3 regions of the Cellulomonas sp. P5_C6 genome follow, and region 1 is predicted to be linked to each of the others. Evidence: predicted binding sites of a transcription regulator. Region 1 holds the regulator's gene; each other region holds the start of a gene.
What was found. The regulator HrcA, encoded in region 1, represses chaperone genes, less so after heat shock. The targets are predictions, from matches to a motif close to TTNGCACTCGNNNNNNNCGAGTGCNAA.

Region 1 (4,153 bases):
GACCGGCCCGGCCGTCGACGTCCGCAGCACGTGGGGTCCCAGCCGGACGGCGCGTGCGCCCGCGTCGACCAGGCGCCCGAGCTCGACGTCGCCGATCCCGCCCTCGGGCCCGACCAGGACGAGGCACTCGCCGGCGTCGGGCAGCGCCGTGGCGGCGATGGCGTCGGTCGCGTCCTCGTGCAGCACCAGGGCGACCCCACCGGCGCCGACGACGGCGCGGACGCGCTCGACCAGGCCCTTCGCGTCCAGTGCGACCTCGACGTCGGGCACGCGAGCGCGTCGCGACTGCTTGGCGGCCGCCCGGACCGTGCCCACCCAGCGGGCGCGGCTCTTCGCGGCCCGGTCACCGCGCCACACGACGATCGAGCGGTCCGCCTGCCACGGCACCACCGCGTCGACTCCCACCTCGGTGGCCGCCTCGATCGCCATCTCGTCGCGGTCGCCCTTGGCGAGGGCCTGCACCAGCACCAGGGCGACGGCCGGTGCGGGCTCGACGACGCGCTGCTGCACCTGCACCAGCACGCCGTCGCCGGTCACCGTGCCTACCAGGCCGACGAGCCGCACGCCCGCGCCGTCGACGACGTCCACGCGCTCCCCCGGCCCGCGGCGCTGCACGACGCCCGCATGGCGCCCCTCGGTGCCGGCGAGCAGGTAGGTGCCGCCGTCGACGACCGCGTCGAGCGAGCCGGGCTCGGCCAGGAAGACGGGCGCGCTCATGACGCGGCCGGCGCCGTCATGCTCAGCGGCCCGAGAGCTTGTCGCGGAGCTTCGCGAACACGCCGGTGTTCGACGCCGCGAGCCGGGCCTCCGGACGCTCCTCGCCGCGCAGGGTGGCCAGCCGCCGCAGCAGCTCGGCCTGCTCGTCGTCCATCGCCGTCGGCACGTGCACCTCGACGTGGACGTGCAGGTCACCGCGGCCGGAGGCGTGGAGGTGACCGACGCCGAGGCCCTTGATCGTGACGACCTGCGCCGGCTGCGTGCCGGGGCGCAGATCGACCTCGCGCGCACCGTCCAGGGTGTCCAGCGTGAGGACGGTGCCGAGCGCCGCCGCCGTCATGGGCACCTCGAGGGTCGCGTGCAGGTCGTCGCCGCGCCGCACGAACGTGTCGTGCTTGCGCTCGCGGACCTCCAGGTACACGTCGCCCGCGGGGCCACCGGCCGGACCGACCTCGCCCTGGCCCGTGAGCTTGATCCGGGTGCCGGTGTCGACGCCCGCCGGGACGTCGACGCTCAGCGTGCGGCGCGAGCGGACGCGGCCCTCGCCCGAGCACTCGGTGCACGGCTCGGGGATGACGGTGCCGAACCCGTGGCACGCGGCGCACGGCTGGGTCGTCATGACCTGGCCGAGGAACGAGCGGGCGACCCGCTGGACCGAGCCCCGACCGCCGCAGACCTCGCAGGTGCGGGGCGACGTGCCGGGCCGGCAGCACGAGCCGCTGCACGTCGGGCAGACGACGGCCGTGTCGACCGGCACGTCCTTGTGGACCCCGAACGTGACGTCGGCGAGGTCCAGGTCGAGGCGGACGAGCGCGTCCTGCCCGCGGCGGGCGCGCGGGATCGGTCCCCGCTGCGCCGCGGCGCCGGTCGCGGCGCCGAAGAACGTCTCGAAGATGTCCTGGAAGCCGAAGCCGCCGCCCATCCCGCCGCCGGGCGACGACGGGTCGCCGCCCAGGTCGTAGGCGCGCCGCTTCTCGGGGTTGCCCAGCACGTCGTACGCGCGCGAGACGTCCTTGAACCGGTCCTCGGAGCCCGCGTCCGTGCCCGCGACGTCCGGGTGGTGCTCGCGCGCGAGCTTGCGGTAGGCCTTCTTGATCTGCTCGGGGCTGGCGTCCCGCGGGACGCCGAGGACCTCGTAGTAGTCGGTCACGGGAGGGGGTGCTCACTTCCAGCTGTCGTTGACAGGGTCACGGTGGAGGTCTCGTGGCGGGTCATTGGGCGAGGATGCGCGTCAGGTAGCGGGCGACCGCGCGGACCGCGGACATGGTGCCGGGGTAGTCCATCCGGAGCGGGCCGATCGAGCCCACGCGGGCCACCGACCCCCCGCCCTCGTCGCCGTAGCCGGTGGTCACGAAGCTCGTCTCGAACAGCCCGTCGTGCTGGTTCTCGCGACCGATGCGCACCGACACGGTCGCCGAGTCCTCGGCCATCTCCGAGAGCAGCCGCAGCAGCACGACCTGTTCCTCGAGCGCCTCGAGCACGGGGCCGATCGACCGGACGTCGGTGCCCCCGACGCGCGCGAGGTTCGCGGTGCCGGCGAGCACGACGCGCTCCTCGCTCTCCTGCGCGAGCGTCTCCTCGACGACCCCGACGACCGCGCCGACGAGCCCCTGGTCGCCGGGCGCGAACCCGTCGCTCAGCTCGCCCAGCGCCACCGGCAGCTCGGAGAGGCGCCGGCCGGCCGCGCTGACGTTGAGGCGCGAGCGCAGCCGTGCGACGACCGCCTCGTCGAGGTCCGAGCCCAGCTCGAGCGTCCGCTGCTCGACACGCCCGGTGTCCGTGATGAGGACGACCAGCAGGTGGCGGGCGCCCACGGGCACCAGCTCCACGTGCCGCAGCGCGGAGCGCCGCAGCGACGGGTACTGCACGACGGCGACCTGGTGCGTCAGCTGCGCGATGAGGCGCACGGCGCGGTCCACCACGTCGTCGAGGTCCTGCGCGCTCTCGAGGAAGGCGCCGATGGCGCGGCGCTCGGGGCTCGACAGGGGCTTGACGGTGGAGAGCCGGTCGACGAAGAGCCGGTAGCCCTTGTCGGTCGGCACGCGACCGGCCGAGGTGTGCGGCTGGGCGATGTACCCGCCCTCCTCGAGCGCGGCCATGTCGTTGCGGATGGTCGCGGGCGACACGCCGAGCGAGTGCCGCTCGACCAGCGCGCGGGAGCCCACGGGCTCCTTGGTGGCGACGTAGTCCTCGACGATCGCCCGCAGCACGTCCAGCCGTCGGTCCTCGCTCATGTCGCCTCCTCCGTCTGGTCGTCCGCGTACGCGCACCGGGTAGCACTCCCCGCACGGGAGTGCCAATGCTACGCCGCGGACGCGACACCCACGGGGCGGCTGCGGCCCGTCGCGGAGATGCGCCTCTACGCTGCCCGGGTGAACGACGACCGCTACGGCTCGGACGTGCTCGGGGGCTCCGGCTCGACGCACCACCGGCCCACCCGCACCAGCCGCCCGCAGGCCGCCGAGACCGGCCTCGTCGTCGAGGAGGTCACCACCGGGTGGGTCGGCGCCGTCGTGCGGGTCGAGAAGTCGGGCGGCCAGCACGTGGTCGTCCTCGAGGACCGCCGTGGCCGGACGCGCACGTTCCCGCTCGGACGGGGCTTCTGGCTCGACGGCGAGCCCGTGGCCCTGACCGCCCCCGTGCGCGCCCCGGCACCCGCGAAGCCCACCCGGACCGCCTCGGGCTCGGTCGCCGTCCACGACGCCCGCGCCCGCGTCGCCCGCGGCAGCCGGATCTGGGTCGAGGGCAAGCACGACGCCGAGCTGGTCGAGAAGGTCTGGGGCGACGACCTGCGGCTCGAGGGCGTCGTCGTCGAGCTGCTCGACGGCGTCGACAACCTGGCCGAGGCCCTGCGCGACTTCGGCCCGGAGCCCGGGCGCCGCGTGGGCGTGCTCGTCGACCACCTCGTCGCCGGGTCCAAGGAGAGCCGGATCGCCGCAGACGCCGTGCGCGGCCACCCCGCCGGCTCGGTCCTCGTGCTGGGCCACCCGTACGTCGACGTGTGGCAGGCCGTCCGCCCCGAGCGCCTCGGGCTCGCCGCCTGGCCCACCATCGAGCGCGGCACCGAGTGGAAGCACGGCATCCTGCGCGAGCTGGGCTGGCCGGCCGACGAGCAGGCCGACGTCGCCCGCGCGTGGCAGCGCATCCTGCGCTCGGTGCGCAGCTACGCCGACCTCGAGCCCAGCCTCCTGGGCCGCGTGGAGGAGCTCATCGACTTCGTCACGACGTGACGAGCCCCGGCCCGCCGGAGGGCGGACCGGGGCACCKAGCGTCGTGCGTCAGAGCGTGGGCGGCGCGATGGGGTCGCCCAGCAGCCGACGGAACAGGAAGGCCGTGGCGATGAGCACCACGGGGATGGCGACGAAGAGGCCGAGGCCGCACAGCAGGGCGCCGGCGAAGATGATGACGAGGCTGAGCAGGTAGAACAGGATCGTCG
Region 2 (4,153 bases), on a different contig from region 1:
GACCACGGTGACGCTGTCCGCGGCCGACGCCGGCACCGGCATCTCGGTCGTGCTGGCGAGCGACCCGGACGCCTGACCGGGCACCTGATCAGCACGTCCGTCCCGAGACGACCCTGGTCCCGGAGGGACCGCTCCCACTAGGCTCACGCGAACCGGGCGCCGGCGGAGCGCCCGGCATCGGACGTCAAGGAGTACGGCATGGCCCAGGGCATCGTGAAGTGGTTCAACGCGGAGAAGGGGTACGGCTTCATCACCCCGGTCGGGGGAGGCCAGGACCTCTTCGTGCATTTCAGCGCCATCCAGTCGGACGGGTACCGCTCCCTCGAGGAGGGGCAGGACGTCGAGTTCGAGGTGGGCCAGGGCACCAAGGGTCCGCAGGCCGAGCAGGTCCGCGGGCTCTGACCCCGCTGGTCTCCGGACGGGCCGTTCACCGACAGGTGCGCGGCCCGTCGGCGTCGGTGCACCTAGCGGTCGAGGGCGTCCAGGGCCAGCAGCACGCAGGCGGCGCTCCAGCCGAGGGGCGCGACCGCCGCCGGGGAGCCGTCGGCGAGCACCTTCTCGGGCAGTGACCCCGACGGGGTGCGGTGGGTGTCGAGGAACGTGAGCCAGCCGTCCGCGAGCGCGGCGTCGCCGTCCTCGGCCGCGACCCAGGCGTACAGCGAGGTCTGCGGGGTCCACGAGACGCCGTCGTCGCGCCACCCCGCGCCGGGCGCCAACCCGTTCGCGGGCCGGACCATCGCGACCGCCGAGGCGCGCCACGCGGCCTCCACCCCGGGGACGGCCGTCGTGACGAACGGGGGGAGCAGGAACGCGCTCGAGGCGTCCGCGTGCCCGCCCGACGCGTACCGCGCGAACCCGGTGGACCCGAACGTGTGGATCACGGCCACCTTGCTGCGCACGGACGCGCCGAACGCGGAGGCGGCCAGCGCGTCGTCGTCGGTGAGCCCCAGGAGCCCGGACGCCTGCTGCAGTCCCGCGACCAGGGGGGCGACCGTGCCCAGCGTCAGCGCGTCCTCGGGCACCTCCCAGTAGTCCGGCGACGCCGGCGGCAGCCCTCCGTGCGCGACGAGCGTGATCGCGTGCTCGGTCGACCGGACCACCATCGGCCGCAGCCGCTGCGCCGCGGCGGMACGCGCGGCGGGGTCGTCGATCTCTGCGACCACCAGACCGGCGGCCCAGAGCACCCACCCCGTGCCGTCCGTCTGCACGCCGCGGTCGTCGGGCGGGCCGGAGCCGTCGGGCAGGTAGCGCGCCTGGAACGAGCCGTCGTCCGACTGCACGCGGTCGAGGAACGCCAGGACGTCGAGCGCGTCGTCCACGTGACCGGTACGGGCCAGCGCGACGGCGACGAACGAGGCGTCCCGCGGCCACACGTACCGCCACTTCTCCGACCACCCCGCCACCGCGGCGCCGCCGGGGAGCACGAGCGCGTGCAGGTCGAGCAGGGCGGCGCGCGCCATGTCCTCGTACGGCCCGCCCGCGCCCGGGACCGTGCCCGACGCCAGCCACGCGCGCTGCCGGGAGGCGGCGACGGCGGCGGCGGGTGCGGTCGGTCCCGTCTCCACGGTCACGCCGCCGACGACCCGCTCGAGGGTCGTCGCCGCCGGGTCCACCACATGCGTGCCCGCTAAGAACGTCACGTCCGTGCCCACCGCCAGCGGAGCTCGGGTGCCGCCGGGGAGCGTGGTGACGCCCTGCAGGTACAGCGGGATGGTCGCGTAGGCGGGGACGGGGACCGCGGGTGCCTCGGTCGCCAGCGCACCCGTCGGCACGGTCGCGACGAGCGTCGTCGTCGCGGCGATCACGAGCGCGGTGCCGACGACCACGCCCTCCCGACGACGGCGACGACGGCGGGCGGACCGACGCGCGCGGTACGCGGGAGCAGCCGACAGCTCAGCGCCGTCGGTGGCTGCGTCGACGTCCTCGTCGTGACCTTGCACACGCGCACGATAGCCCGGGCGCGCTCCCACCCGTGCCGCTGCGCGGCGTGCTCGCGCTCCTGCGGCCGCCTCTGCACCACTCCGGCCGCCGCGTCTCGACGCGTCCCGCCGTCGCCGCCGTGAGCGAACGCTGCTTGCACTCTCGGGGGTCGAGTGCTAACCATTGGACTTAGCACTCTCCGGTGGAGAGTGACAGAATCACCACGGCCGTCCGGTGAGGGCCGTCGCACGCGGGACAAGACCGCGGGTGACGTGCTCGTCCGTCGCGGGCACCCTCGGCCGACCCGAACCCAGTGAAGGATCACAGCCCCATGGCCAAGATCATTGCCTTCAACGAGGAGGCCCGTCGCGGCATCGAGCGGGGACTCAACATCCTCGCCGACACCGTCAAGGTCACCCTCGGCCCGAAGGGCCGCAACGTCGTCCTGGACAAGAAGTGGGGCGCCCCCACGATCACCAACGACGGCGTCTCCATCGCCAAGGAGATCGACCTCGAGGACCCCTTCGAGAAGATCGGTGCGGAGCTCGTCAAGGAGGTCGCCAAGAAGACGGACGACGTCGCGGGCGACGGCACCACCACCGCCACCGTGCTCGCCCAGGCGCTCGTGCGCGAGGGCCTGCGCAACGTCGCGGCCGGCGCCAACCCCATCGCGCTGAAGAAGGGCATCGAGAAGGCCGTCGAGGCCGTCACCGCTGCTCTGCTCGCGCAGGCGAAGGACGTCGAGACCAAGGAGGAGATCGCCGCCACGGCCGCCATCTCCGCCGGCGACCAGGCGATCGGCGACCTCATCGCCGAGGCGCTCGACAAGGTCGGCAAGGAAGGCGTTATCACGGTCGAGGAGTCCAGCGCGCTGGGCCTCGAGCTCGAGCTCACCGAGGGCATGCGCTTCGACAAGGGCTTCCTGTCGGCGTACTTCGTGACGGACCCCGAGCGTCAGGAGGCCGTCCTGGAGGACGCGTACGTCCTGCTCGTCGAGTCCAAGATCTCGAACGTCAAGGACCTGCTGCCCCTCCTGGAGAAGGTCATCCAGGCCGGCAAGCCGCTGTTCATCGTCGCCGAGGACGTCGAGGGCGAGGCCCTGGCCACGCTCGTCGTCAACAAGATCCGTGGCCTGTTCAAGTCGGTCGCCGTCAAGGCTCCCGGCTTCGGCGACCGCCGCAAGGCGATGCTGCAGGACATGGCCATCCTCACCGGCGGCCAGGTCGTCTCCGAGACCGTCGGTCTCAAGCTCGACACGGTGGGCCTCGAGGTCCTCGGCACGGCGCGCAAGATCGTCGTCACCAAGGACGAGACCACGATCGTCGAGGGCTCCGGCGAGGCCGCCCAGATCCAGGGCCGCGTCTCCCAGATCCGCGCCGAGATCGAGAACTCGGACTCGGACTACGACCGCGAGAAGCTCCAGGAGCGCCTCGCCAAGCTCGCCGGTGGCGTCGCCGTCATCAAGGCGGGCGCGGCCACCGAGGTCGAGCTCAAGGAGCGCAAGCACCGCATCGAGGACGCCGTTCGCAACGCGAAGGCGGCCGTCGAGGAGGGCATCGTCGCCGGTGGTGGCGTGGCGCTCATCCAGGCCGGCAAGACGGCGTTCGAGGGCCTCAAGCTCGAGGGCGACGAGGCGACCGGTGCGCAGATCGTCAAGCTCGCGATCGAGGCCCCGCTCAAGCAGATCGCGATCAACGCCGGTCTCGAGGGTGGCGTCGTCGTCGAGAAGGTGCGCAACCTCCCCGTGGGTCACGGCCTCAACGCCGCGACCAACACGTACGAGGACCTGCTCGCCGCGGGCGTCAACGACCCGGTGAAGGTCACGCGCTCGGCGCTGCAGAACGCGGCGTCCATCGCCGCGCTCTTCCTCACCACCGAGGCCGTCGTGGCCGACAAGCCGGAGCGCAACCCCGCGCCGGCCGGTGGCGGCGGCGAGGACTTCGGCGGCGGGTTCTGATCCGCAGCTGATCCGCTGAGCACGTAGCACTGTCGAACGGGCCGGTCACCTTCGGGTGGCCGGCCCGTTCTGCTGTCCGGTCGCCCTAGGCAGGCCGCGAGCTCGTGAGTTTCCGACGACGTCGTGAGTTGCAACTGACGACGTCGTCGGAAGCTCACGACCTCGGCGACCTTGGCGCCGGTGGTGCGCCGGTCGCCCTACTGGCGGTAGCTCGCCAGGAAGTTGCCCATGCGCTCGACGGCCTCGGCCAGGACGCGGGCCTCCGGGAGCGTGACG
Region 3 (4,153 bases), on a different contig from region 1:
TCCGACGGACCGAGCCCGTACCGCCGGTCCCAGGTGCGCAGCGTGGCGGGGGCGACGCCCAGCCGTCGGGCCACCGCGGCGACGGCGAGGGCGGGCGTCGGCGGTCCCGCCGGTTCGTCGTCCTCGCGCGTCACCATGGCGCGATTCTGCCAGGCCACGTCGAATCGGCCCGCCCTGGCGTGTCGCACGACGACACGCCGACCTGCGGCTTCACCCGCAATCGCGTCATCACACGAATGTGTGACACGGTCTTGAACAACTTCTGGCGCGGTTGTAACGTCCTCTCCAACGCGTCACCCCGTAGACATCGCGGGCTTCCCGTGTTCACGACTTCCCGGCGCAGCCGCCATCGCGGCCACGCGACGGATCGACTGAGGAGGAACTCATGGCCGAGATCTCGCGCCTTCCCGGACCGGTGATGGACCTGTGGGAGTGGCAGTTCGACGGAGCCTGCCGCGACGAGGACCAGGACCTCTTCTTCCACCCCGAGGGCGAGCGGGGCTCCGCTCGCCGTCGCCGCGCCGAGGCCGCCAAGGCGATCTGCGCCACGTGCCCGGTCATCAAGGAGTGCCGCGAGCAGTCGCTGGCCGTCCGGGAGCCCTACGGCGTGTGGGGCGGGCTGTCCGAGGACGAGCGCGCCGCGATCCTCGCCCAGCGCGGCCGCGCCAGCCGGGTCGGCTGACCCCGAGCACCCACGATCACAGCTCCCACGAGCAGAGCCCTCCCCTCGGCACGACGAGGGGAGGGCTCTTCCGTGTGCCGCGCAAGATCTTCCCCGTCGGGGACACAGTCCGGGTATGGACCCAGGCCGACGGACGGCGGCGATCGCGCTCGGGGTGGCGCTCGCCCTCTCGGCGTGCCAGGGCGGGGGTGCGCCGGCATCGTTCACCGAGCGCACCGAGCTGCCCTCCTGCGGCACGGTCCGGGTCGACCAGGGCAGGACGGTCGGCGACGACGCGTGGGCCTGCCTCGACGATGCGGCGACGGCTGACGGCGCCGAGCTCGTCGTGACCGCCCTGAGCACGGAGGGCGACCCCCTCACCACCTACTACCGCGTGGGTCCGGGCATCGACGGCCTCGAGCTGTTCGTCGACAGCACCCAGGACGAGTGGGGCGTGCAGGGCTGGATCCACCAGGTCTGCCCGGACACCGTCACGGCGGCGGAGCCGCTGGGCTGCGCCGACGTCTAGGAAGCGGACGTCCAGGAAGCGGACGCCCATGAACGAGCAGGGCCCCCACGGCGTCGCCGTGAGGGCCCTGCTGCGTGCGGGGCGGCTAGTGCGCCCCGGCGATCACTTGACGACGATCGCGAGGATGTCGCGGGCCGAGAGGATGAGGAACTCCTCGCCCGAGTACTTGACCTCGGTGCCGCCGTACTTCGAGTAGATGACCTTGTCGCCGACGGCGACGTCGAGCGGGATCCGGTTGCCGTTGTCGTCGACACGGCCGGGACCGACCGCCAGGACCTCGCCCTCCTGGGGCTTCTCCTTGGCGCTGTCCGGGATGACGAGACCGGAAGCGGTCGTCGTCTCTGCCTCGAGCGTCTTGACGACGATCCGGTCCTCGAGGGGCTTGATGGAGACCGACACAGCGGACCTCCCCTTCGCATGTGAGTAGTTCTCTGAGGTTCGTGCGCGCTGTCGGGCCACGTCGTCGCGGGTGCCGCGGCCTGGAGCACAGCTGGCACACTCACCGGGAGAGTGCCAGCCACTCACTCTAGGAACCGGTTAGCACTCGGTCAAGGCGAGTGCCAGCAAGCCGTCCGGATCACCCACCGGGAGGGTCGCTGCGTGCGAGGATCGCGGGCATGGACCGCGACGGCATCGCCCAGCTGCTCAGCCCCGCGGGCTGGGCCCTGCTGTCGGCGCTGCCGCCGTACGACGAGTCCCGCACGATGGCCCTGTCCGAGCGCCTGCGCGACGAGGGCATCGACCCCGCGCTCGTCGCCGCCGCTCTCACCCAGTCGCGCCTGCGCGCCAAGGCCGCCGCCAAGTTCGGCACGTTCGCGGACGGCATGCTCTTCACCGCGGCCGGCCTCGAGCAGGCCACGCGCCTCTCCGTCGCCGCCCACCACGCCCGCCGGTACCGGGACGCGGGCAGCACCCTGGTCGCGGACCTCACCAGCGGCATCGGCGCGGACGCCATGGCCTTCGCCGGCATCGGCCTGAGCGTGCTGGCCACCGACGTCGACGAGGCGACAGCCGCGATCGCGACCGTGAACCTGCGGCACTTCCCCGACGCGCACGTGCGGCACGGCGACGGGCTCGCGCTGGACCTCGAGGCCGAGGGGGTCGACGGGGTCTACGCGGACCCCGCACGCCGGACCTCCTCGGGCAGCCGGGTGTTCGACCCGGCCGCGTACGAGCCGTCGCTCGACGCGGTCCTCGCCGTCCGCGAGCGGGTGCCCGCGCTCGGGCTCAAGCTCGGCCCGGGCATCCCCCACACGGCGCTGCCCCGCGACGCCCACGCGCAGTGGGTCTCGGTCGACGGCGACGTCGTCGAGGTCGGGCTCTGGTTCGGTCCGCTCGCCCCGGAGGGACCGGGCCGCTCCGCGCTGGTCCTGCGCGCGGGCGAGGCGCACGTGGTGGAGCAGACCTCCGACGAGCGGCCGCCGACCGGGCCCGTGGGCGGCTACCTCTACGAGCCCGACGGCGCCGTGATCCGCGCGGGGCTGGTCGGCGAGATCGCGGCCCAGGTGCGCGGCCGGCTCGTCGACCCCACCATCGCGTACGTGACGTCGGACGCGCTGGTGCCGGTGCCGGCCGCGACGGCGTACCGGGTGCTCGACACCATGCCGTTCGGCCTCAAGCGGCTCCGGACCTACCTGCGAGGTCGCGACGTGGGAAAGCTCACCATCAAGAAGCGCGGCACCGCCGTGGTGCCCGAGCAGCTGCGCCGCCAGCTCGACCTGCGGGGCAGCGCGACGGGCACGATCATCCTCACGCGGGTAGCGGGAAGCCAGCAGGTGCTCGTGGTGGAGCCCGCCTGATGGCCGCCCCGGTGCCGCTGCCGTTCGCGCAGTCCGAGCGCTCGACCGTCGGGATCGAGTGGGAGGTCGGGCTGGTCGACGCCGACTCCGGCGACCTGCGCCAGGCCGCCGAGGCCGTGCTGGCGGCGGTCCGACCCGCCGACGGGTCCGAGCACCCGCTGATCACCCAGGAGCTGCTGCTCAACACCGTGGAGATCCGGTCGAACAAGAGCCGGACCATCGCCGAGGCGACCGCCGACCTCCAGCGCKCCCTCGACGAGGTGAGCGCGGTCGCCTCTCCCCTGCGCATCGAGCTCATGGGCGGCGCCACGCACCCCTTCGCGCACTGGGCCCAGCAGAAGGTCACCGACAAGCAGCGGTACGCCACCCTCATCGACCGCACGCAGTGGTGGGGCCGGCAGATGCTCATCTACGGCGTGCACGTGCACGTCGGCATCGAGGACCGCGACAAGGTCCTGCCGATCTCGCGGGCGATGCTCACGGTGTTCGCGCACATCCAGTCGCTGTCGGCATCGTCCCCCTTCTGGGGCGGCAAGGACACGGGCTACGCGTCCAACCGCGCGCTCCTCTTCCAGCAGCTGCCGACCGCCGGGCTGCCGTTCGGCTTCGAGGAGTGGTCCCAGCTCGAGCAGTACGTGGGCGACATGCTGCACACCGGCGTGATCGACCAGTTCGACGAGGTCCGCTGGGACGTCCGTCCGTCCCCCCGGTTCGGCACCCTGGAGATGCGGATCGCCGACGGCGCCTCCAACCTGCTCGAGGTCGCGGCGATCTCGGCGCTCACGCACTGCTTCGTCGAGCACTTCTCGACCATGCTCGACCGCGGCGAGACGCTGCCGACGCTGCCGCCGTGGTTCGCGCAGGAGAACAAGTGGCGSTCGGCCCGCTACGGCATGGACGCGATCATCATCACGAACGCGGCCGGCGACGAGGAGCTGGTCACCGACGCCGTCGGCCGCTGGCTGGTCGACCTGGCCCCGGTCGCCGAGCGGCTGGGCTGCGCCGCCGAGCTCGAGCAGGTGCGCGTGATCCTGCGCCGGGGTGCGTCCTACCAGCGCCAGCGTGCGGTCGCCCGGCGGCATGCGGGCGAGCTCGACGCCGTCGTCCGCTCGCTCGTCGCCGAGATGAAGGCCGGGCGACCCCTCTAGGCTCCGCGCGACCGCG

Region 2: groL (chaperonin GroEL) is a predicted target of HrcA. The motif match lies at 2,074-2,100, and genes of this name have one in related genera.
Region 3: groES (co-chaperone GroES) is a predicted target of HrcA. The motif match lies at 1,728-1,754, and genes of this name have one in related genera.

The regions. Positions count from the first base shown of each region.
Region 1 is NZ_JBFULZ010000208.1:716-4,868, reverse strand. Features, by position in the region: gene ACXJKG_RS17955 (16S rRNA (uracil(1498)-N(3))-methyltransferase) at 1-717, opposite strand, end outside; gene dnaJ (molecular chaperone DnaJ) at 740-1,867, opposite strand; gene hrcA (heat-inducible transcriptional repressor HrcA) at 1,929-2,951, opposite strand; gene ACXJKG_RS17940 (DUF3097 domain-containing protein) at 3,090-3,947, shown strand; partial or broken gene ACXJKG_RS17935 (hypothetical protein) at 3,996-4,153, opposite strand, start outside.
Region 2 is NZ_JBFULZ010000014.1:28,125-32,277, reverse strand. Features, by position in the region: gene ACXJKG_RS03095 (LytR C-terminal domain-containing protein) at 1-76, shown strand, start outside; gene ACXJKG_RS03090 (cold-shock protein) at 199-402, shown strand; gene ACXJKG_RS03085 (glycoside hydrolase family 15) at 465-1,940, opposite strand; gene groL (chaperonin GroEL) at 2,252-3,877, shown strand; gene ACXJKG_RS03075 (pyridoxal phosphate-dependent aminotransferase) at 4,075-4,153, opposite strand, start outside.
Region 3 is NZ_JBFULZ010000085.1:6,285-10,437, reverse strand. Features, by position in the region: gene ACXJKG_RS11535 (MerR family transcriptional regulator) at 1-137, opposite strand, end outside; gene ACXJKG_RS11530 (WhiB family transcriptional regulator) at 386-682, shown strand; gene ACXJKG_RS11525 (hypothetical protein) at 798-1,190, shown strand; gene groES (co-chaperone GroES) at 1,293-1,589, opposite strand; gene ACXJKG_RS11515 (THUMP-like domain-containing protein) at 1,808-2,989, shown strand; gene ACXJKG_RS11510 (glutamate--cysteine ligase) at 2,989-4,137, shown strand.